Regions from separate parts of the Prevotella sp. P6B4 genome, predicted to be linked through region 2. Evidence: riboswitches for the same ligand, from Rfam matches in the RefSeq annotation. Region 2 holds a riboswitch; the other holds the start of a gene.
The links. Region 2 has a riboswitch for thiamine pyrophosphate ahead of T491_RS0103720 (TonB-dependent receptor). Riboswitches for the same ligand answer to the same signal wherever they lie in the genome.

Region 1: linked by a shared signal. The riboswitch ahead of T491_RS0109065 (thiazole synthase) and the one ahead of T491_RS0103720 (TonB-dependent receptor) in region 2 are both predicted to bind thiamine pyrophosphate.

What each region holds. Positions count from the first base shown of each region.
Region 1 is NZ_JHVE01000012.1:11,621-22,715, forward strand. It holds gene T491_RS0109045 (hypothetical protein) at 1-331, shown strand, start outside; gene mfd (transcription-repair coupling factor) at 472-3,819, shown strand; gene T491_RS0109055 (Hsp20/alpha crystallin family protein) at 3,930-4,355, shown strand; gene T491_RS0109060 (sensor histidine kinase KdpD) at 4,448-5,275, shown strand; TPP riboswitch at 5,332-5,431, shown strand; gene T491_RS0109065 (thiazole synthase) at 5,466-6,245, shown strand; gene thiS (sulfur carrier protein ThiS) at 6,249-6,449, shown strand; gene thiH (2-iminoacetate synthase ThiH) at 6,456-7,598, shown strand; gene T491_RS17410 (thiamine phosphate synthase) at 7,595-8,980, shown strand; gene thiC (phosphomethylpyrimidine synthase ThiC) at 8,961-10,547, shown strand; gene T491_RS16130 (thiamine phosphate synthase) at 10,535-11,095, shown strand, end outside.
Region 2 is NZ_JHVE01000004.1:75,774-86,868, forward strand. It holds gene T491_RS0103680 (sodium-dependent transporter) at 1-599, opposite strand, end outside; gene T491_RS0103685 (sodium-dependent transporter) at 599-1,966, opposite strand; gene T491_RS0103690 (hypothetical protein) at 2,040-2,435, shown strand; gene T491_RS0103695 (CYTH domain-containing protein) at 2,380-2,895, opposite strand; gene T491_RS17835 (hypothetical protein) at 2,896-3,054, opposite strand; gene prfB (peptide chain release factor 2) at 3,082-4,206, opposite strand; gene T491_RS0103710 (long-chain fatty acid--CoA ligase) at 4,210-6,018, opposite strand; gene pnuC (nicotinamide riboside transporter PnuC) at 6,095-6,679, opposite strand; gene T491_RS0103720 (TonB-dependent receptor) at 6,679-9,030, opposite strand; TPP riboswitch at 9,080-9,175, opposite strand; gene T491_RS0103730 (Na/Pi cotransporter family protein) at 9,338-11,074, opposite strand.

The DNA.
Region 1 (11,095 bases), on a different contig from region 2:
AGATTTTGAGAATGCTGTTGGTCGTTTTAGTTATCAGAATTGCTCGCCAGAATACTTCGCAGTTGGCATAAGAATAGAACAGGCCGATGGTGTCAGCTTCTTGATAGCAACACCCGAGAAGGCACTTTGCGATGTGATTAACTTTAGCAAGTGTCTGAATCTACGCTTCATGAAGGATATAGAGATATATCTTGAGGAAGACATCCGTTTTGATACTGACGCACTTGAGAATTTCGATATCGAAATTCTTGAACGATGTGCATTAGCAAGCCGCAAGCAATCAAGTATAAACACGTTAATTAAGTATATCAAGCATGTCAGACATCTTTGAGCAAATGATAGAGCAGCACGCTATCTGGAGCGATGCCGGTCTATGGTCAGGTGAATCTGTCTGGCATGATGCCAGAGAATAAAAAAAACGAAACATTCATGAGTTTCGTTTTTTTTGTTTATCTTTGCACCGATTACGCGATGAAGATAGAAGATTTAGAGAAGGTATATGCCAAGTTGCCGCAGGTGTCGGCGCTGGCTCATGAGATAGGAACGTCCGCCTCCAAGCGGATTTTCCTCGAGGGTTTGTTGGCCTCCAGTGCGCCGATGTTGTTCGGCAGTCTGGCTGCCAAGTGTTCATCGCCCATCCTTTTCATCCTGCAGGATGCCGAGGAGGCGGGCTATTTCTACCACGACCTGACACAGTTGCTGGGGCAGCGCCGCGTGCTGTTCTTCCCGAGCAGCTACAGGCGCGCCATCAAGTACGGTCAGCTGGATGCTGCCTCGCAGATACTCCGCACCGAGGTGATGACGCAACTGTCGACAGACAACTGTCAGCTTTACATTGTTACCTATCCCGAGGCGCTCGCCGAGATGGTAGTGCCCAAGCAGACGCTGAACGCCCGCACACTCACCATTGAGCGTGGGCAGCAGGTGGCTGTGGGCGATATCGTGAAGCAGCTGCGCGAGCTGGGATTCAGCGAGGTGGACTACGTGTATGAGCCCGGACAGTTTGCCCTGCGTGGCTCTATCCTCGACGTGTATAGCTACAGCTGCGAGTATCCCTACCGTGTGGATTTCTTTGGCGACGATGTGGATTCAGTACGTACCTTCCAGGTGGAGGACCAGCTCTCGCTCGATGCCCGCGATAGGGTAGAGATAGTGCCGGAACTCGAGGCCAGCGATACTGCCCAGGAGCCGTTCCTCTCGCTGTTGCCTGCCGATACCATCATCGCCACGAAGGACTATCTGTATGTGCGCGATGCCATCGATGCCGCCTTCCAGGAAGGTATGCCACTGGTCACTGGTCCGCAGTTCATGCATCAGGCAGAGGGCTTCCGCAGAATAGAGTTCGGGCATCGTGCCTCGGTATCCGATTGCAGCATCATCCGATTCAATATCACCATCCAGCCCCTGTTCCACAAGAACTTCGAGTTGCTGTTCCAGGCGTTTGATAACTATATAGACCAGGGCTACCAGCTGTATATCCTCGCCGACAGTCCGAAGCAGAACGAACGACTGAAGGATATCTTTGCCCAGCGTGCCGCTACCGAGGGCGAACAGGCCGATATCCGTTTCACGCCCGTGGATAAGACCCTGCACGAGGGCTTTATCGACGACGACCTGAAGGTGTGTTTCTTTACCGACCACCAGATATTCGACCGTTTCCATAAATACAACCTGAAGAGCGACAAGGCCCGTAGCGGTAAGATGGCGCTGACGCTGAAGGAGATACAGCAGTTTGAGATTGGCGACTACGTGGTGCATGTGGACCATGGCGTGGGCAAGTTCGGCGGTCTGGTGCGCATGCCGCAGGGTGATGGCTATCAGGAGATGATCAAGCTCACCTATCAGCATGGCGACGCCATCTACGTATCGATCCACTCGCTCTACAAGGTGGCTAAATACAAGTCGCAGGACGGTGGCGAGGCACCACGACTCTCTACCTTAGGCACTGGTCAGTGGGAGCGTCTGAAGGAGCGCACCAAGGCGCATATCAAGGAGATAGCGCGCGACCTGATCAAACTCTACGCCAAGCGTCGCCGCGAGAAAGGGTTCGCCTTCAGTCATGATTCATATCTGCAGCACGAGCTCGAGGCCTCGTTCCTCTATGAGGACACCCCCGACCAGCTGAAGGCCACGCAGGATGTGAAGGCCGACATGGAGAAAGCACGCCCCATGGACCGACTGGTGTGTGGCGATGTGGGCTTCGGTAAGACCGAGGTGGCTGTGCGTGCTGCCTTCAAGGCTGCTGTGGATGGTAAGCAGGTGGCGGTGCTGGTGCCCACCACGGTGCTGGCCTATCAGCACTTCCGTACCTTCAGTAAGCGACTGAAGGATATGCCTGTGACGGTCGACTACCTCACGCGTGCGCGTACCACTAAGGATACTACCCGCATCCAGAAGGATCTGGCCGAGGGTAAGATAGATATCATCATCGGTACCCACCGACTCATCAGCAAGAGTGTGAAGTTCAAGGACCTGGGACTGCTCATCATCGACGAGGAGCAGAAGTTCGGTGTATCGACCAAGGAGAAGCTGCGCCAGATGAAGACATCGGTCGACACGCTCACCATGAGTGCCACGCCTATCCCCCGCACCCTGCAGTTCTCGCTGGTAGGTGCGCGCGACCTGAGCGTGATCCAGACGCCACCGCCTAACCGCTATCCCATACAGACCGAGATACACACATTCTCGCCAGAGATCATCGCCGAGGCGGTGAACTACGAGATGAGCAGGAACGGACAGGTGTACTTTGTGAACAACCGTATAGCCGACCTGCCACATATCGCCGAGATTATCCAGAAGTACGTGCCCGATGCCCGTATCTGTATCGGTCACGGACAGATGAAGCCCGAGGAACTCGAGAAGATCATCCTCGACTTCTCGAACTACGATTTCGACATACTGCTATCGACCACCATCGTCGAGAACGGTATCGACATACCTAATGCCAACACCATCATCATCAACGGTGCCCATAACTTCGGACTCTCCGACCTGCACCAGATGCGTGGTCGTGTGGGACGTGGCAACCGCAAGGCCTTCTGCTACCTGTTGGCACCGCCGCTCTCGGCACTCAATCCTGAGAGCCGCCGAAGACTGGAGGCCCTCGAGAATTTCTCCGACCTCGGCTCGGGCATCAATATCGCCATGCAGGACCTCGACATCCGTGGTGCCGGCAACCTGTTGGGATCGGAGCAGAGCGGCTTTATTGCCGACCTGGGCTACGAGACCTATCAGAAGATACTAAACCAGGCGATGGCAGAGCTGAAGAACGAGGAACCCGAGTTTGCAGCTGTAGAAAAGGCCGATGCCAAAAACGATCAACAGTCAGCGCTTCATGCTCAAATAGCCTGGGTGGACGACTGTGCGCTGGATTCGGATATCGAGATGTACTATCCCGACCAGTATGTGCCCAGCGACTCCGAACGTATGCTGCTGTATCGCGAGCTCGACAATCTGGCCAACAGCACCCAGCTCGAACTGCAGCTCGATGCCTATCGCAAGCGCCTGATCGACCGTTTCGGACCTATCCCTGCCGTCAGCGAAGAGCTCATCACCGTGGTGCCTCTGCGTGTGGCTGGCAAGCAGTTGGGTATCGAAAAGATCATGCTCAAACAGCAGAAGATGTACTTCTACTTTGTGAGTCGCGACGATAGTCCTTACTTCCAGAGCGAAGCCTTCGGGCGCATTCTGCAGTACGTATCGCGCTATCCCCGCAGGTGCAACTTCCGCGAGGGTAAAGGCAAGCACTCTGTTGTGATTTCTGAGATACCTACCGTAGCGGCTGCTCTGTCAGTTTGTCAGGAAATTCTGTCAATCTGACGCATATTTTCTCGCTGGTATCTGTTTTGCATCCTTGGTTGGTGAACGCCACGAGGCGCTCATCAACATGGTTTAACAATTTAAAAAAATAGAATTAGGAGGTAAAGATTATGATGCCAGTAATGAGAAGTAACAGTTGGATTCCAAGCGTGTTTGGTGATTTGTTTGACACGGATTTTATGCCGCGCGCCAATTGCACCGCACCAGCCATCAATGTGAAAGAAAGCGAGAAGGCCTACACCGTAGAGCTGGCCGCACCGGGCATGAAGAAGGAGGATTTTAATGTGCACATCAACGATGAGGGTAACCTGATCATCAAGATGGAGAAGAAACACGAGCACAAGGAGGAGGATAAGAACAGCCGCTACCTGCGTCGCGAGTTCTCTTACTCTAAGTATGAGCAGACCCTGATCCTGCCTGATGATGTGAAGAAGGAGGACATCAAGGCACGTGTGGAGGATGGTGTGCTCACCGTAGAGTTGCCGAAGATGGTCGAGGAGAAGGTTAAGCTCTCACGTCAGATAGACATCGCCTAACGTATAAGGAGAAGCAGTTAACGATTGTTAACTGCTTCTTTTTTTCGTCTTATTTGCTTATCTTTGCAATCAGAAACCTAAAATATAGCTATATGGATTGGTATTGGATTATAAACATTGTCATTATTGTAGTATTGTTGGTAAGTCTGTTTCTGGGGCATCACTACTATCGGAAACGTTTGAATAAGGAGATAAGTCGTGCTCAGCGTAGTGAGCGTATCAAGACGGTGTTTCTGGCCAATGTCAGTCATGCGCTCCGTTCGCCGCTTAATACCATTATCAAGACCAGCGACGAGCTTTCTACTCAGAGTGTAGATGATATGGATGCCGTCAGAGTCATCAATCAGGCTAAGCATATCAACAAGAATGGTCATCAGCTGCTTTATTTTATCTCGCAGTTGCTCGAGCTCTCTAATTTCGAGAGTAGTATGGGTACCTTTACGATGATTGAAGTGAATCTGGCCGAGCTTATGGCGTCGTATCGTCGTGAGGCGTTGCGCGATGTCAATTCCGAGGTGTCGATTGTGGTGCGCAGTCCGCTTTCGCCCCATTGCAAGGCTACGCTCGATACCAATCTGATGTATCAGCTCATGATGCACCTGCTGCATAACGCCACGCAGCATACCAAGGAGGGGCTCATCACGCTGAATTATGAATATGAGCGCCGCGGTTTGAAGATAACCGTCACTGATACTGGCGACGGTATGCCGCAGAAGCTGCAGAACAATCTCTCGTCGATGTTCCAGATGGGCGACTCGCTGAATCTCTTCAATCAGAGTTCCGGTCTTGGGCTCAGTATCTGTAAGGCTATTGTCGATAGTCTGAATGGTCAGATCACTCTGAACTCCGAGCCTGCCAAGGGCACCACGGTCACAGTGTGGCTACCGTGTGCCATGCGCCACATGAAGAAAGGATTATAAAAAAATATCTGCCGAAATGTTTGGACGTTTCGGCAGATTTGTTTATCTTTGCAGCCGATTTAAACACGGGGTGCCTGCTGTTTGGCAGTGCTGAGATGATACCCATATAACCTGATGCAGGTAATGCTGCCGAAGGGATAGTTTGATGAGGTCTTCTTATAAAAGCTCCACTAATAGTGTATTATTAACAATGGAAAGATTGTGGATTAACGGAAAGGAATTCTCCTCCCGTATCATTATGGGTACAGGAAAATTCGGTTCGAACAACCTGATGCAGAAGGCCATAGAGGCATCGGGTACTGAGATGGTGACTATGGCCATGAAGCGTATCGACGACGATGAGCGTAGCGACGACATGCTGCCCTTCATCGAGCATCCCAGCATTCAGATTCTGCCTAACACATCGGGCTGTCGCAATGCCGAAGAGGCGGTGTTTGCCTGTCAGATGGCTGAGGAGGCGTTTGGTACCAAATGGGTGAAGCTGGAGATTCATCCCGACCCACGCTACCTGTTGCCCGACCCTGTGGAGACACTGAAGGCTACCGAGCAACTGGTGAAGATGGGATTCACGGTGCTGCCTTACTGTCAGGCCGATCCCGTGTTGTGTCGCAGGTTGCAGGAGGCTGGTGCCGCTACGGTCATGCCCTTGGGCTCGCCCATCGGCAGTAACCAGGGACTGCGTACCATCGATTTCCTGCACATCATCATCGACGAGGCTCAGGTGCCCGTAGTGGTGGATGCCGGTATCGGTGCTCCCAGCGATGCCGCCAAGGCCATGGAGATAGGTGCCGATGCCGTGATGGTGAATACCGCCATTGCCGTAGCTGTCGATCCCGTGCGGATGGCACACGCCTTCCGACTGGCTGTTGAGGCTGGACGCGAGGCTTTCGAAGCAGGTGTAGCCACACCGACAGCGCGCATGGAGGCTTCGGCCACATCGCCACTCACATCATTCTTAGCGGAGGACTGAACGATGGAAGTAACAATCAATCACCAACCTGCCACACTGAACGATGGTACCACACTGGCCCAGTTGGCCGAGGCGCGTAACATCGGCACCAAAGGAGTGGCGATAGCCGTGAACGGCGCCATCGTTCACGCTGCTGACTGGGAGAAGACCACCATCAGCCCGCAAGACGACATTATTATCATTAAAGCTTTTTGTGGAGGATAACGCATCATGTTTATAGACGAAATCAGAAAGATAGGCTGGGACGCTACTACGGAGCGCATCATGAGCAAGACCGATGCCGATGTGGTACGTGCCCTGAACAAATCGCATTGCGATGTCGACGACCTGATGGCCATGATATCGCCTGCCGGCGCCAAATATCTGGAGCCCATGGCAGCGCTGAGCAGGAAGTACACCCGGGAGCGTTTCGGTAATACGGTCAACATGTTCATACCCGTGTATATCACCAATGCCTGCACCAACTCGTGTGTGTACTGTGGCTTCCATGTTGAGAACAAGATGAAGCGCATTGTGCTGACCGAGGATGAGATCAAGCGCGAGTACCAGGCCATCAAAGCCTTGGGACCGTTTGATAATCTGCTGATACTGACAGGTGAGAATCCGGTACTGGCTAATGTGGACTATATCGCCCGCGCCCTCGACCTGGCCAAACCCTATTTCAACAACCTGCAGATCGAGGTGATGCCCCTCAAGATGGAGGACTACGCCCTGTTGCGACAGCACGGACTCAATGGCGTGATCTGTTTCCAGGAGACCTATAACGAGGCCCGCTACAAGGTGTACCATCCCCGTGGCATGAAGTCGAACTACGAGTGGCGACTCAATGGCTACGACCGTATGGGACAGGCCGGCGTGCAGCGCATCGGCATGGGCGCCCTCATCGGTCTGGAGGACTGGCGCACGGAGATAGCCATGCTGGGCTATCATCTGCGCTATTTAGAGAAGACCTACTGGCAGACACACTATAGTGTGAACTTCCCCCGTATGCGTCCGTCGGAGAATGGCGGTTTCCAGCCCAACGTGGTGATGAGCGACCGCGAGTTGGCACAGGTCACCTTTGCCATGCGTATCTTCGATCACGATGTCGATATCTCTTACTCTACCCGTGAAACCAGCGACATGCGTAACCACATGGCCACGCTGGGTGTCACCACCATGAGTGCCGAGAGTCATACCGACCCAGGCGGCTATGCCTGCTATCCCAACGCCCTGGAGCAGTTCCATGTGGCCGACAGCCGTACCACCCCCGAGGTGGTGGCCGACCTTAAGCGCATGGGCGTGCAGCCCGTGTGGAAGAGTTGGGATCGCAGTTTCGATATTCCAACCATGAACCCTTGTGTGGCTGTATGAGACAACTGACAACCGTACTCACCATTGCTGGTAGCGACTGCTCTGGCGGCGCAGGCCTGCAGGCCGATATCCGTACCATCGGACAACTGGGTGGCCATGCCGCCTCGGTGGTCACGGCGCTCACCGTTCAGAACAGCATGGGGGTACTACACAGTGAATCCGTGTCAGCCACGCTGGTGCGTCAGCAGCTGCGTGCCGTGTTGAACGACCTGCAGCCACTGGCCATCAAAACGGGCATGCTGCCCACGCGCGAGGTGGTAGAGGTGGTGGCTCAGGAGCTCACCGCCTACCGCCAATCGCATCCCGATGTGTGCATCGTGCTCGACCCCGTGATGGTGTCCACCTCGGGCATGCCCCTCATGGATGCCGATGCCATTGGCACATTTGTAAAGCGTCTTTATCCGTTGGCTACCCTGATCACACCGAATCTGCCCGAGGCGAAAGTGCTGGCTGGCTATGGCTTGGGGCCTGGTAAGGATCAGCATGCCTGGCTGCTGAAAGGCGGTCATGCCGAGGGTGACAAAAAGTGCGACCGGCTCTATATGGATGGTCATGTGCTGACGTTCAGTCACGAGGCTGTCTATACCCAAGGCATGCATGGCACTGGCTGCCGACTCTCGTCGGCCATCGCTACGCTGTTGGCGCAAGGACAATCGCTGACCGATGCTGTGCGTGGAGGCATTGAGTATCTGCAATCCGACCTTCGTGCATCGGTAGGCATGAGCTATGGTTTAGGTCGCATGCGTGTACAGTTCATCTCGCATGCAACGAGTGAGTACTCACAGGTGCGTGGCATAGAGCAGGCACTGCTGGGAGGCTGCCGTTGGATACAGCTGCGCATGAAGGAGGCTACTGCCGAACAGATAGTGGCTACAGGTCGCGAGGTGAGTGAGCTGTGTCATCGCTTTGGTGCCGTGTTCATTGTCGACGACCATGTGGAGCTGGTAGATGCCATCGGTGCCGATGGCGTACATCTGGGCCGTCATGACATGTCGCCTGTTGAAGCAAGGAAGCTGTTGGGCGATGACAGCATCATCGGTGGAACGGCTAACACCATCGATGATGTGCGCCTGCTGGCTGCAGCCGGTGTCGACTATATCGGTTGCGGGCCTTACCGTTACACCACCACCAAGGCCAATCTCTCGCCCATACTCGGTGCAGAGGGCTATCTGAGGATTACCCGACAGATGCGTCAGGAGGGTATCAGCGTGCCGATGGTGGCTATTGGCGGGATAGAGCCCGACGATGTGAAACTGCTGTTGGATAGTGGTGTGCAGGGCGTGGCCGTGAGTGGAACGGTGCTGCGTGCCGAGCAGCCGAAAGAACAAATGAAAGTAATCATTAACAAAGTAAAGCAACATAATGAAGACCATACATATTAATCAACGTATTACATATCCCTCGTCGAAAAAGATCTATGTAGAGGGTAGTATCCATCCCGACCTCCGTGTGGCCATGCGCGAGGTAACGCTGACGCCCACCGTGAAGCATGTGGACGGTCAGCGCGTGCTTGAGGATAATGGCCGTGTGACCATCTACGACACCAGCGGTGTATATAGCGATCCCGACTACGAGGTGGATCTGGAGAAGGGACTGCCCAAACTGCGTGCCCCCTGGATTGAGAGCAGAAACGAGGTCGACACCCAGATGTCGCTGGCCAAGCGTGGTATCATCACCCATGAGATGGAGTATGTGGCCATCCGTGAGAATATGAACTGTGAGGCCATGGGCATTGAGAGCTATATCACCCCCGAGTTCGTGCGTCAGCAGGTGGCTGCGGGTAAGGCGGTGATTCCTGCCAACAAGAAGCACCCCGAGGCGGAGCCCATGATTATCGGTACCGACTTCCTGGTGAAGATCAACACCAATATCGGTAACTCGCGCGACAACTCGGGTATCGAGGAGGAGGTAGAGAAAGCCATCTGGAGCTGTAAATGGGGTGGCGACACCATCATGGACCTCTCGACAGGCGAGGATATCCACACTACCCGTGAGTGGATTCTCCGCAACAGTCCGGTGCCTGTGGGCACGGTGCCTATGTATCAGGCGCTGAAGAAGGTGGACGGACACGTAGAGCAGCTGAGCTGGGAGGTGTATCGCGACACGCTGGTGGAGCAATGCGAGCAGGGCGTGGATTATTTCACCATTCACTGCGGTATCCGACTGAAGAACGTACACTTGTCTGATAATCGTCTGACGGGTATCGTGAGTCGTGGTGGCAGTATCATTGCCCAGTGGTGCCAGCATCACCAGCAGGAGAGTTTCCTGTACGAGCATTTCGATGATATCTGCGATATCTGTCGTCGCTACGATGTGGCACTGTCGCTGGGCGATGGCTTGCGCCCCGGCTGTATCCACGATGCCAACGATGCCGCCCAGTTTGCCGAGCTCGACACCATGGGCGAGCTGGTGCAGCGTGCCTGGGACAAGGATGTGCAGGTGTTTATCGAGGGCCCCGGTCATGTGCCCTTGCACAAGATCCGTGAGAACATGGACCGTCAGATCGAGAAGTGCCACGGCGCCCCCTTCTACACCCTGGGTCCGCTGGTCACCGATATCGCCCCCGGCTACGATCATATCACCAGCGCCATCGGTGCCGCCAATATCGGCTGGTATGGCACCGCCATGCTGTGCTACGTCACCCCCAAGGAGCACCTCGGACTGCCCGACCGCGAGGATGTGCGCAATGGCGTGGTGGCCTATAAGATTGCCGCCCATGCTGCCGACCTGGCCAAGGGACATCCTGCTGCCATGATTCGTGACAACGCCCTGAGTAAGGCGCGCTATGACTTCCGCTGGAAAGACCAGTTCAACCTCTCGCTCGACCCCGAACGTGCTTTGGAGTACTACAAACTGTCGAACCACACTGAGGGCAACTATTGCACCATGTGTGGTCCGGAGTTCTGCGCTGCCCGAATCAGTCACTCGTTGAAGTCATGTTCAGAGTAATAGGTATTACACGACCGGATTTCTATGCGGGCGAGGCCCGACAAATAACCGAACTGCTGGAGACTTGCCGGGTGGATATCATCCACCTGCGCAAGCCACAGGCAAAACCCGAGCAGGTGGCAGCACTATTGCAAGAACTGTCGCCCGAGGTGCGGAAACATCTCATGATACACGACTTCTTTGCGTTGGTGCCCGACTTCGGTCTGCGCGGCATCCATCTCAATGGGCGGCATCCTGATATCCCATCGTATATCACCAGTGCGTATAGGGTGTCGTGTGGTTGTCATACCATTAGCGAGTTGGTGGCGCAGAAGGCACGTGTGGACTTCGAGGGTAACCCCTTGATGGACTATCTGTTTCTGAGTCCGGTCTTCGACAGCATCTCCAAGCCTGGCTATTATGCCGCCTTTGCACCCGAGGTGATGTGTAAGGCGGGACAGATGGGTATCATCGACCAGCGCGTGATAGCCTTAGGCGGTGTGACGCCCCATCGATTCGATCAGTTGGCACAGTGGCATTTTGGGGGTGCTGCCATGTTAGGACATATA
Region 2 (11,095 bases):
AGGAATTCGATACCTTTCGATGCGTCAGGAAGTAAACATGATGCAATAACCAAGATGACCAATAGCAACAACAATAAAGGCATAAGTAACTTAGAGGCGCGTTCGATACCATCATTCACACCTTTGGCTACTACATAATGCGTTATCAGTACAAAACCAACGCCCCATAAGCAGGGCTGTATAGGGTCGCTTGAGAAGGTTTTGAAATACTCGATGATGTAGTTGGTGTCGCCATTCAACTTGCCTGTTATCGAGGCAAAGAGATATTGCAGGCACCAACCTGCCACTACAGCATAGAAGCCAAGGATAATGGTTGATGTCAGGATACCTAAGTAGCCAATGTATTTGGCGCGCTTGAATCCAACATTGCCATACGCTCGTGCTGCATTTGACTGGGAATAACGTCCAACGATAAACTCGCTGATCATGCCAGGTATACCTAATATCAGGACGCATCCTAAATAGATCAGAATGAAGGCGGCGCCACCATTCTGTCCCGTCATAAATGGGAAACGCCAGATGTTTCCTAATCCTACGGCTGAACCTGCTGTCGTCAGGATAATAGCCAGTTTGCTGCCAAATGTTCCTCTATTCTCCATTACTTAAGCAATCCAAATTGATGAAGAAAGATAAACAAGATACATATAGGACATACGTATTTCACAAGAAATATGTATAGATGGAACATGGATTCATTGCGCAGTGTACCCATATTGGTGAACTCGTCGCGTACAATCTTATGGGGAACAGACCATCCAATGAAGATACATGTGAGGAAGCCGACAATGGGCAAGAATAACTGACCTGTCACAAAATCGAACAGATCGAAGATGGTCATGCCAAACACTTTGTAGCTCTCCCAGGGGCCCAGTGAGAGTGAACAGATGGTTCCAACCAGTATACATCCGATTGTTACAAAGGCCGCTGCGCGTTTGCGAGTGGTGCCTAACTCTTCTTCCAGGAATGCCGTGCTGACCTCGTGGAGCGACATCAGCGATGTCAAGGCTGCCATCGAGAGTAAGGCATAGAAGAGTATGGAGATGATGTATCCTAAACTGGCGATACTACCAAAAGCCTGATGGAATACATTAGGAATGGTAATGAATATCAGTGAGGGACCGCTATCAGGATTGACGCCTACAGAGAAAGCTGCAGGGAAGATAATGAGACCGGCCAGTAGAGCAACCATAAAATCGATAACGCTGATGTTAATAGCCGATGTTGTGAGATTGGTTTGTTTGGAGAAGTAGCTGGCATAGGTACAGATACATCCCATGGCTATACTCAGAGAATAGAATGACTGTCCTAAGGCAGCTAAGAAAACATCGCTATTCAGTTTCGAAATATCTGGTTTGAACAGGAATTCGATACCCTTATCTGCATTTGGCAGCAGGCACGATGCCACTACAATAATCAGCAGGAGAATGAACAAGATGGGCATCATGAGCTTAGATGCTTTCTCAATACCGTTACGTACGCCATTTTCAATAATCAGATAAGTGGCCAGCAGAATAATGAAAGTCCAGAATACTGGCTTGACAGGATCCTGTTCGAAGGTAGTAAAATAATCTTTAATATATTCAGGGTTTCCTAATAGCCTGCCAGAAACAGATGCCCAGACATACTCTAAGCACCAGCCTGAAACGACTGCATAGTAGCCTGAAATGAGAAATCCTGTCAGTACACCCATATAGCCGATGATCGACCAGATAGTATCACCTGACATGATGCGGAAAGCGCGTGCGGTATTGGCCTGACCATGACGTCCAATGATAAACTCGCTAATCATACAGGGAATACCCAGTAGTAAGACACAGAATACATAAATGATGATAAAAATGGCACCACCATTCTGTCCTGTCATGTATGGGAAACGCCATATATTTCCCAAGCCAACAGCTGATCCTGCCGTGGCGAGAATAACGCCTATTTTGCTACCGAAACTTGCCCTTTCAAGTTGTGACATATACACTTTTCTTTTAATTTGGTTGCAAAAGTATAAATAATTTCTTAATTTTGCACCGAAATTGCAAGTAAATATGAGTTTTTTGTTTCATTTCTTAAGGAAATATCCATTGTCGATGGTCTGCATCGCTTTGATATGGATTCTGTCTCTTGTTCCCTTCTTTCCAGAAACACCACTTGACAATGTGGAGTTTATTGATAAATGGGTGCATGTGGTGATGTATGGCAGTACGTTTATGGTGGTATGGATAGAGTATACCTTTAAACATAAACAGGCTGATTATGAGAAGATGTTCTTTTGGGGATGGCTGGCTCCAATCATGATGAGTGGTATATTGGAACTGTTACAGGAATACTGTACCTTTGGGCATCGCAGTGGCGATTGGCTTGACTTGGCTGCTAATGCAACAGGTGTTACTTTTGCAGCTGTTTTGGGTGTGCTGATTTGGTGTTTTCGGGCCAGGCGGTAAAGGGATTGCTTAGTAGGCATGAGTTGTAATACCTGCGATCGCCTGTTACTTCCTCACCGATGAAGTTTGGTTTTTCAAAGGCTTCATCCTCTGAGCTTAACTCAATCTCTGCCATCACTAAGCCTTCGTTCTCGCCGTAGAACTCATCAACTTCGAAGGTGTGCTTGCCGCAAGGTACCAGATAGCGGGTCTTGTCTATCTTACCAGGTTCGCAGATGTCCATCAGATGTTGTGCTTCGTCCAAAGAAATCTCCTTTTCGAATTCATATCGCGTAAGCCCATCAGCACCAGAAGGGCCTTTAATCGTTAAATATCCGCGGCTATCACGGATACGTACCCTGACGGTACGTCCGCGATGGCTGCAGATATAACCTTGACAAATGCGACTACTACTGGTAGCCTGTCGCTTATAGTCGTTGTTCTTTACAAGAAATTTGCGTTCTATTTCCAGGCCGCTCATTTACGATACGATGAAAATAGAGTAAGCCACAAACAGTACAGCAAGAATAATTAATGCGCCGAAGATATACTCCAGCACTTTCTTGCCACCTTCTTCTTGTTTCTTCTGAAAAGCCTCCTTCTTCTGAGTAGACTTTGATGTTTTTGCGATTTGAGCCATAGTTTTAATGATTTTATTTGTTATTCGTTATTGTTCTTCGTCATTGACGGGGAATTCCATGAGATAAGCCTTGATAAATTCGTCAATCTTTCCGTCCATCACACCATCCACGTCTGTAGTCTGATAGTTGGTACGATGGTCTTTTACGCGGCGGTCATCAAACACGTAGCTACGTATCTGGCTACCCCACTCGATTTTCTTCTTGCCAGCCTCGATTTTTGCCTGGGCTTCCAAACGCTTCTTCATCGCACGATCGTAGAGCTGCGATTTAAGCAGTGTCATAGCGCGCTCCTTGTTCTTTGGCTGGTCGCGGGTTTCCGTATTCTCAATGAGGATTTCTTCTTCCTCACCAGTATCAGGATCGGTGTACCAATAGCGCAGGCGAACACCTGATTCTACCTTGTTTACATTCTGACCACCAGCACCACTGCTTCGGAAAGTATCCCATGAGAGTTTGGCAGGGTCAACATATACCTCGATGGTATCATCAACCAGAGGTGAAACGAAAACAGAAGCAAATGACGTCATACGCTTACCCTGAGCGTTGAATGGTGAAACACGTACCAAGCGGTGAACGCCGTTCTCGCTCTTCAGATAGCCGTAAGCATAATCGCCGCCTTCCAACTGCATGGTTACACTCTTAATGCCGGCTTCGTCACCGTCAAGCAGGTTCGAAATGGTTACCTTATAACCGTGTGCTTCAGCCCAGCGCATATACATTCGCATCAGCATCGAAGCCCAGTCCTGTGCCTCGGTACCACCAGCACCGCTGTTAATCTTCAGGACGGCCTCCATGGGGTCTTCCTTTTGTCGGAGCATATTCTTGAGCTCCAGGTCCTCGATAGCCTTGATGGCTTTGGCATAGGTGTCTTCAACCTCCTCCTCTGTAACCATCTCGTCTTTGAAGAAGTCGAAAGCTAATTGTAACTCATCGGCAAGGGTGCGAACCTCCTTGTAGCCGTCAAGCCATTTCTTGATGCCCTTTACTTTCTTCATCTGTTCTTCAGCACGCTTGCGATCTTCCCAAAAGTCAGGGGCCTGCGTACGAAGATCTTCCTCCTCGTATTCAATCTTTTTCTTGTCTATTTCCAAGTAGCGGTGCAGGGCATCCGCTCTCTCCAAAACATTTTTCAGCTGATCCTGAGTAATCATATTTTATTCTGCGTACATCGCGTCAATTTCCTTCTTGTAGTTTTCGTTCAGTACACGACGCTTGATTTTTAAAGTATTTGTAAGTTCGCCTTTCTCTATTGTGAAGTGATGAGGCAGCAGGGTGAAGCGCTTAATCTGCTCGTAGTGAGCAAGCGACTGCTGCAGCGTGTCGATACGCTCCTTCATCATCTCATTGATCTTTGGATTTTTGCAAAGCTGCTCTCTGTTCTCGAAAGGTATTTTGTTCTCGCGGGCATATTCCTCCAACAGGGCATATACGGGGATAATCAGAGCCGAAACAAACTTGCGCTGGTCGGCAATGATGGCAATCTGATCGATATACTTATCAACCAGCAACTTAGATTCAATCATCTGTGGGGCAATATACTTTCCGTTTGAAGTCTTGAAGAGGTCCTTAATACGCTCTTTCAGAAACAGCTCGCCATCCTTCAGATAGCCTGAGTCGCCTGTCTTAAAGTAACCATCTTCGGTAAAGGCAGCCTTGGTAAGATCCTCGCGATTGTAGTAGCCAGGGGTGATAGTTGGGCCTTTAAGCAGTACCTCACCCTCTTCGCTGATCTTAATGTCGATACCCTCGATGGGAATACCAACACCACCAACGGTGTATGGTTTGCCAAGGTGATTACAGCTAACGGTGGCCAGACTCTCTGTCAATCCGTAACCAACAATCATGTTAATGCCGATAGAGTGAACAAACTCCTCGACCTTAGGATTAACGGTAGCGCCTGCTGTTGGGAAGAAGTGAGCGTTCTCTAATCCAAGTTCCTTACGAACCAGCGAGAATACGGTTTTATTCAGGAACTCGTACTCCATATGCAGGAGCAATGGTGGGCGCTTGCCTTTAGAAACGTAGTCGATGTTATGTTTTTTGCCTACAGCTTCAGCGTGGCGGAACAGTTTGCGCTTGGGGGCGCTGGCTTTCTCAATCTGCTCCTGTACACCCATATATACCTTCTCCCAGAAACGGGGAACAGAGGACATACATGTGGGGTGTGTATCCTTCATCGACTGCTGAACCTCCTGAGGATAGGTGTTTACAATGAGTGTTGCGCCTTCTGTCAAACACAGAATCTTCCATCCCTTCTCGAAAATATGTGTGAATGGCAGGAAGTTAAGCACTCTGTCGTTCTCGCCAACGGGTACACACTTATCGTTGGCAATCATTGCGGCATTGTATTGTCCGCAGGTCAGGATAACACCCTTCGAATCGCCAGTTGTTCCGCTGGTATAGAGGATGTTGGCAATATCGTTCATCGAAGCCTGAGCTTGAAGCGACTCGACTTCGGTCTGACGAGGATAGTTCTCACCCAACTTCAGGAAATCGTCGAAATACATCGAACTGAGGTCGAGTGAGGAGATTTGTACGTTCTTATCGAATACGATGATACGCTCGAGTGTAGGACAAGTAGAGAAAATCCGACGTGCTTTGTCGTACTGCTCTTGTTCGCCTACAAAGAGGTAGCGTATTTTGGCATCGCTAATCATAAACTGGATCTGCTGCTCTGAGCTGGTAGCGTAGAAGGGTATGGTTACTGCACGAACTCCCCATGCACCAAAGTCGCAGAACAGATACTGTACAGAGTTTTGAGAGAAAACTCCCAGATTTTCCTGTACCTTTACACCCAGGTTGAGTAAGGCATTAGACACTTTTTTGACCATATCCGAGAACTGATTCCACGAATATGATTTCCATACTGACCCGCCGAAATCCTTGTAGATTAAAACCTCACGGTCGCCATACTTCTTGGCCTGGTCATGAATTAATCGCGATAAATGACTGTTCGTCTGCATAAGCATTTGAATTTGTAATTCGCTGCAAAAGTACGAAAAACGTGGCAGATAGCCAAATTATATGGCAAAAAACCGCTCAAATAGAGCGATTATCTATCATATTTTTCCATTTTTTGTAGCCAAAAATGGCAATTATAACGTATAAAGCGTATAGTCCGGCCTTGAAAGGAATGTCTTTGTAGAAATATAGAAAGCATGTTACAATGTCGACTATAATCCAAATGAACCACTGTTCCAAGTATTTATGTGCTAAGGCCCAGATACCTACGATGCTGAGGGCGGTAGTGAAACTGTCGGCCAGTGGAACGTTGCTATTGGTGTATGATACCAGTAGCCAGTAAATGGTGCCCCAGATGGCAAGAATAAGGGCCAGCCAGGGGATGATAAGCTTGCGAGGAAAATGGGTGATAGGGAGCGCTTTCTTCTCAGCCGAACCGTGTACCCATTTCAAGTATCCATACACGGTCATTGAAAGATAATAGAACTCCATGCCGCAATCGGCATAGAGTCCTTTCTGGTAGTATAGCACAATGCCTAAGGCCTGCATCAGAAATCCTACTAACCAAAGCCAGACACTGGCACGATACTCGAACAGGATATAGAGCAGTCCGAGTATCGTGGTTGTGATGTCGAGCCAGTGTGCTGATATAAATTCTGCCATTAGAATCGGAGTGTTACGTTACCCATCATTGTAAAGCCTGCCATAGGAATGAATCCAATCTGATAGTAGCGGTTCTCGTTGGGGTGACCGTATTCTTCAACGATGCTTGAATATACCCAACCATTGGCGGCATAACGGCGATTGAAGATATTGTTGAAGTTCAGGCCGAAGATGCACTCCTTGATGGCCTTGTTGGGCTTCCAGGTGTAGCTGATGTTAGCGTCAGAGGCAGAATAGCAAGGCAGCGAACGATCGGCATTCTCTGTGTTATCCAGATACTGACTACTGACGAAGTTGGTGTGCCATACAGCCTGGAAACCATTCCAATGCAGGTTTACAAAACCATTCAGGATGGTTGAGGGTGAGAAGGCGAGTGTAGAGTTGTCGTAGTGGATAGTGCGGAAGTCGTCTTCCCAGTTTACGCTGGCCACCTCATCGAAATCTTTAATCTTATTCTTGCTGAGTGCGGCATTACCCTCAATAGTGAGCCATGAGAAAGGATCAACAGCGGCCTGGATTTCGATACCCATGCGGTATGAATCCTTAATGTTTGTGGTCACCTTTTCGCCTATTTCTGTCTCCTGACCTGTCTGGACAAACTGGTTGTTGTAATCCATATAGTATCCGTTGATACCAAAGCGGAAAATGTCGCTATTGAAGGTGTAGCCCAACTCGTAGTCTAAAAGTCTCTCAGCCTTGGGGTAAGGGTAATTGAAGTTGTCTGTAAAGTTATTACGCTCAGGCTCGCGATGACTCAAGGCAACAGAACCATATACGCGATGATTGTTAAGATTCCATGAGAAACCAGCCTTTGGGTTCAGGAAATGGTAGCTCTCGTCGATGTTCAGCATCTGATTGTAGTATCCGCTGTTTTCTGCGTAGAACTTATCGTTCTTACCATTAGTTTCATACTGAACATAGCGATACTGCAGGTCGCCGAAGATATCCCACTGTTCGTTGATGTGGTAAGCTGCCTTTACAAAGGTGCTACCATCAAGCTTGGTGGCATCAGAATCGTAGTATTTGTAGTCGCCATTAGACATGTACTTCTTTCGTACATCATCGTTGGCAATATAGGTAACATAACCAAAGTGATTGCCGTCGAACTCCTGAAGCGACATGCCGCCGATAACATCCCATGCATCGTTCTTGTAGTTGGCATTCCAGATAAAGCCGTAGGTGTTCTGTGACAGACCTTTTTTGCGTACAAAGTTACTCTTCTTAACACCATCGTAGGTCATGCCAAACTTCTTCAGCTTATAGTTATAGCGGAATTCGTTGTAATAGCCGTAGCCGTGGGTGTAGTGCAGCGAACCTGTAATGCTCCAGTTGTCGTTGATGTCGTAAACGGCAGAAAGAATGTTGTGATTCTGCCAGAAGTTATCTGTGGTTTTGTCCCAAAAACTGCCATTGTTCATCTGATAGCGGGCTGTGGGATAGTTGCCGTTGGCATCTTTATCGTAGCTGGTCAGGTATTCATAGAGTGAGTTATACTTGCCAAGTCCTGCGTTCCACATGTCCTTATAAGTCTTGATACCAGAGTTGATACCATAGGTGCCATCCATTAGGCTCATATCGTTGTCACCTGCTGTTACGCCGTTCCAAGCCTGACCGGTTTTTTCAAAGTTTCCAATGTTCTTGTAACGAATCTGGAAGTTGCTTCCTATCCAAGTCAGTCCGCCATAGTAAGAACCGCTGCGGCCGCTGGTTCCGTGGATAAATCCATCAGTGTTTGTCTCGTGGTAAGCACCATCGAAAATCAGATGATTCCAAAGCAGACCTGTTGAGAACTTTCCACCTACATTAAAGGTGTTGAATGAACCATACGAAGCAGAAACCTCTCCCCCAGCCTTCTGGCTTGGAGTGGCTGATGCCAGAGCGATTGTTCCACCAAAAGCGCCATCGCCATTGGTTGATGTTCCAATGCCTCGCTGAATCTGAACAGAGCCCAATAGCGAGCCGTATGAGTTCATGTTGGCCCAGAAAACACACTGATCCTCAGGTGAATTCAAGGGAACGCCGTCCAGTGTTACGTTGATACGCGAATCGCCTGCACCGCGAATGCGCATATAAGTTGTACCTGTGCCCAGTCCGTTCTCGCTCCAGGCCAGTACACCTGGGGTCTGCGAAAAGAGGAAAGGCAGCTCCTTACCAGTCTTTGAGAATGCATTGAGTTCCTGTTTCTTGATGTTTGCTACAGCAAATGGTGCATTTTTCTGTGTCCTGACACCTTTTACTACAATTTCGTTCAGCGCTTCTACCTGTGTAGAATCGTAGAGGGCTGCTTTGCGCTGAGCATTTACGCTAACTGCACACACTAATGCAGCAATTCCTAAAAAAAATCTTTTCATACTGTAAAAGTATCACTAAATTAATAATGTTAAGGGGAAAATGTTTGTTGATATGGCCTACTATCCATCCCTACGCTGGCATAATCCAGATCAGGTTAGAGGGTGTCATCTCAGCCCACACAAGTGGGCACCCCTTGATAATTGGCTGCAAAGGTAATGATTTTTTTCTAGAATAGCCATACTTTTATGGTGGAAATTTGTTTTTGGGCTGTCTGCGACGAATAGTTTGAGGAAAGAAAACTGCCAGTTCCCTACCTGGAAACTGGCAGTTTCTGCCTTTGGAACCAATAGTTCCCCTGCTGGGAACCTAACGAAGTCCCATTCTTGCCTCTACGACATTAACTACATAGTCGCCCAGCTTCTCACACTCGTTAATCAGGTCCATATAAATGGTACCTACGGCGTAAGTGTACTCACGGTTGTTAACATCGTTGATGTTCTGTGACTTCAGCTGGTCGCGGAAGTTATTGATTTCGTGCTCGATATTGAATGTACGGTTCACATCGAATGACTCCTTACGGCCCATCATCAATCGGTTCATCTGCGAGAGCGACTGATCGGTGAGTTCCATCATCTGATGGATGTGGTCGTACTGCTTCTCGTTGAAGTGATCCTGCTTGCCATTGTACTTTCTGGAAATGGTGCGAGCCATATTGAAGCAGGCGTCGCCGATACTCTCTAACTCGCTGATTTCTCGTAACATAGCACGTATTTTAGCCTTTGAGTCGTCTGACAGGTGAGCATCACTCACGGAGTTCAGATAGTTGGCAATCTCAATCTCCATGTTATCGCTGATGCCTTCGTATTTCTCAATGCGGGTGTAGAGCTTGTTAAACTCAGAGTCGCGATTATCCTTCTTATTGCTTGAGCTTGACGAGAGCGTGAGCAGTTCGCGAACCATATTGAACATACGCTGCATACGATCGGAGAACGACTGGATTTCTTTCTGTGCCTCGAGTACCGAAAGCTCAGGGGTCTTCATGAAGCCGGCTGTAATAAAGTGCAAGCGGAAGTCTTCTTCCTCGTCAACCTTCTTTGGCTTGATAACCCAGCATACAAAGCGCTCAATCTGTGGGATAAACCAAATAAGAATAAAGGTGTTGGCCACATTAAAGCAGGTGTGGAAAGCTGCCAGCACAAAGCTCAGCTTAGCGGCATTGGCCAGGAATACGCTTGTAGCAACGGCATCTTTAGTCATGTTTACATCGTAGCCCACCATGCCGCAAACGGCATCGATGAACGGACGGAACACAAACAGAATCCAAACCACACCGAATACGTTGAAGAACATATGGGCGAGGGCGGCTCTACGGGCCTGAGTGTTGGCCGATAGGGCAGCGAGGTTTGAAGTAATGGTGGTTCCGATATTCTCACCCATAACCAATGCAATACCCTGATAGATAGGTAGAGCGCCGCTCGAACAGAGTATCATGGTGATAGCCATGACGGCTGCTGATGACTGCACGCAGAAGGTGAGCACACCGCCTAAGAACAGGAATATGAGGGTGGTGAAGAACGAGTCGGGGTCGAACGATGCAAAGAAGTCGAGTAGGGCCTGGTTCTCACCCAAGTGCATCTCTGTACCCGTCATTCTCAGAGTACCCAGTCCCATCAGCAGGAACGATAGTCCGAACAGGAAATCGCCAATATAGCGGTATCTCTTCAGATAGATAAGTATGATGCCCAGGAAGAATGCCGGATAAACGGCGCTGGTAATGTCGAACGACATACCTGCCGACATAATCCAAGCGGTGAGGGTGGTTCCGATGTTAGCGCCCATGATAACTGAGATGGCCTGAGCCAAGGTCAGCAGACCGGCATTAACAAACGAAACAGTCATCACAGTGGTGGCTGTTGATGACTGTACTGAGGCTGTAACAAGCATACCAGTAAGCATGCCAGTAAAGCGATTGGTTGTCATCGCTCCTAACACATGGCGTAACTGTGGTCCCGCCATCTTCTGCAATGCTTCACTCATCGACTTCATACCGAACATCAACAGCGCAAGCGAACCCAGAAGTTTAAAAATAATCCAGATTGACATAAAAAACGTATCTATATTTAG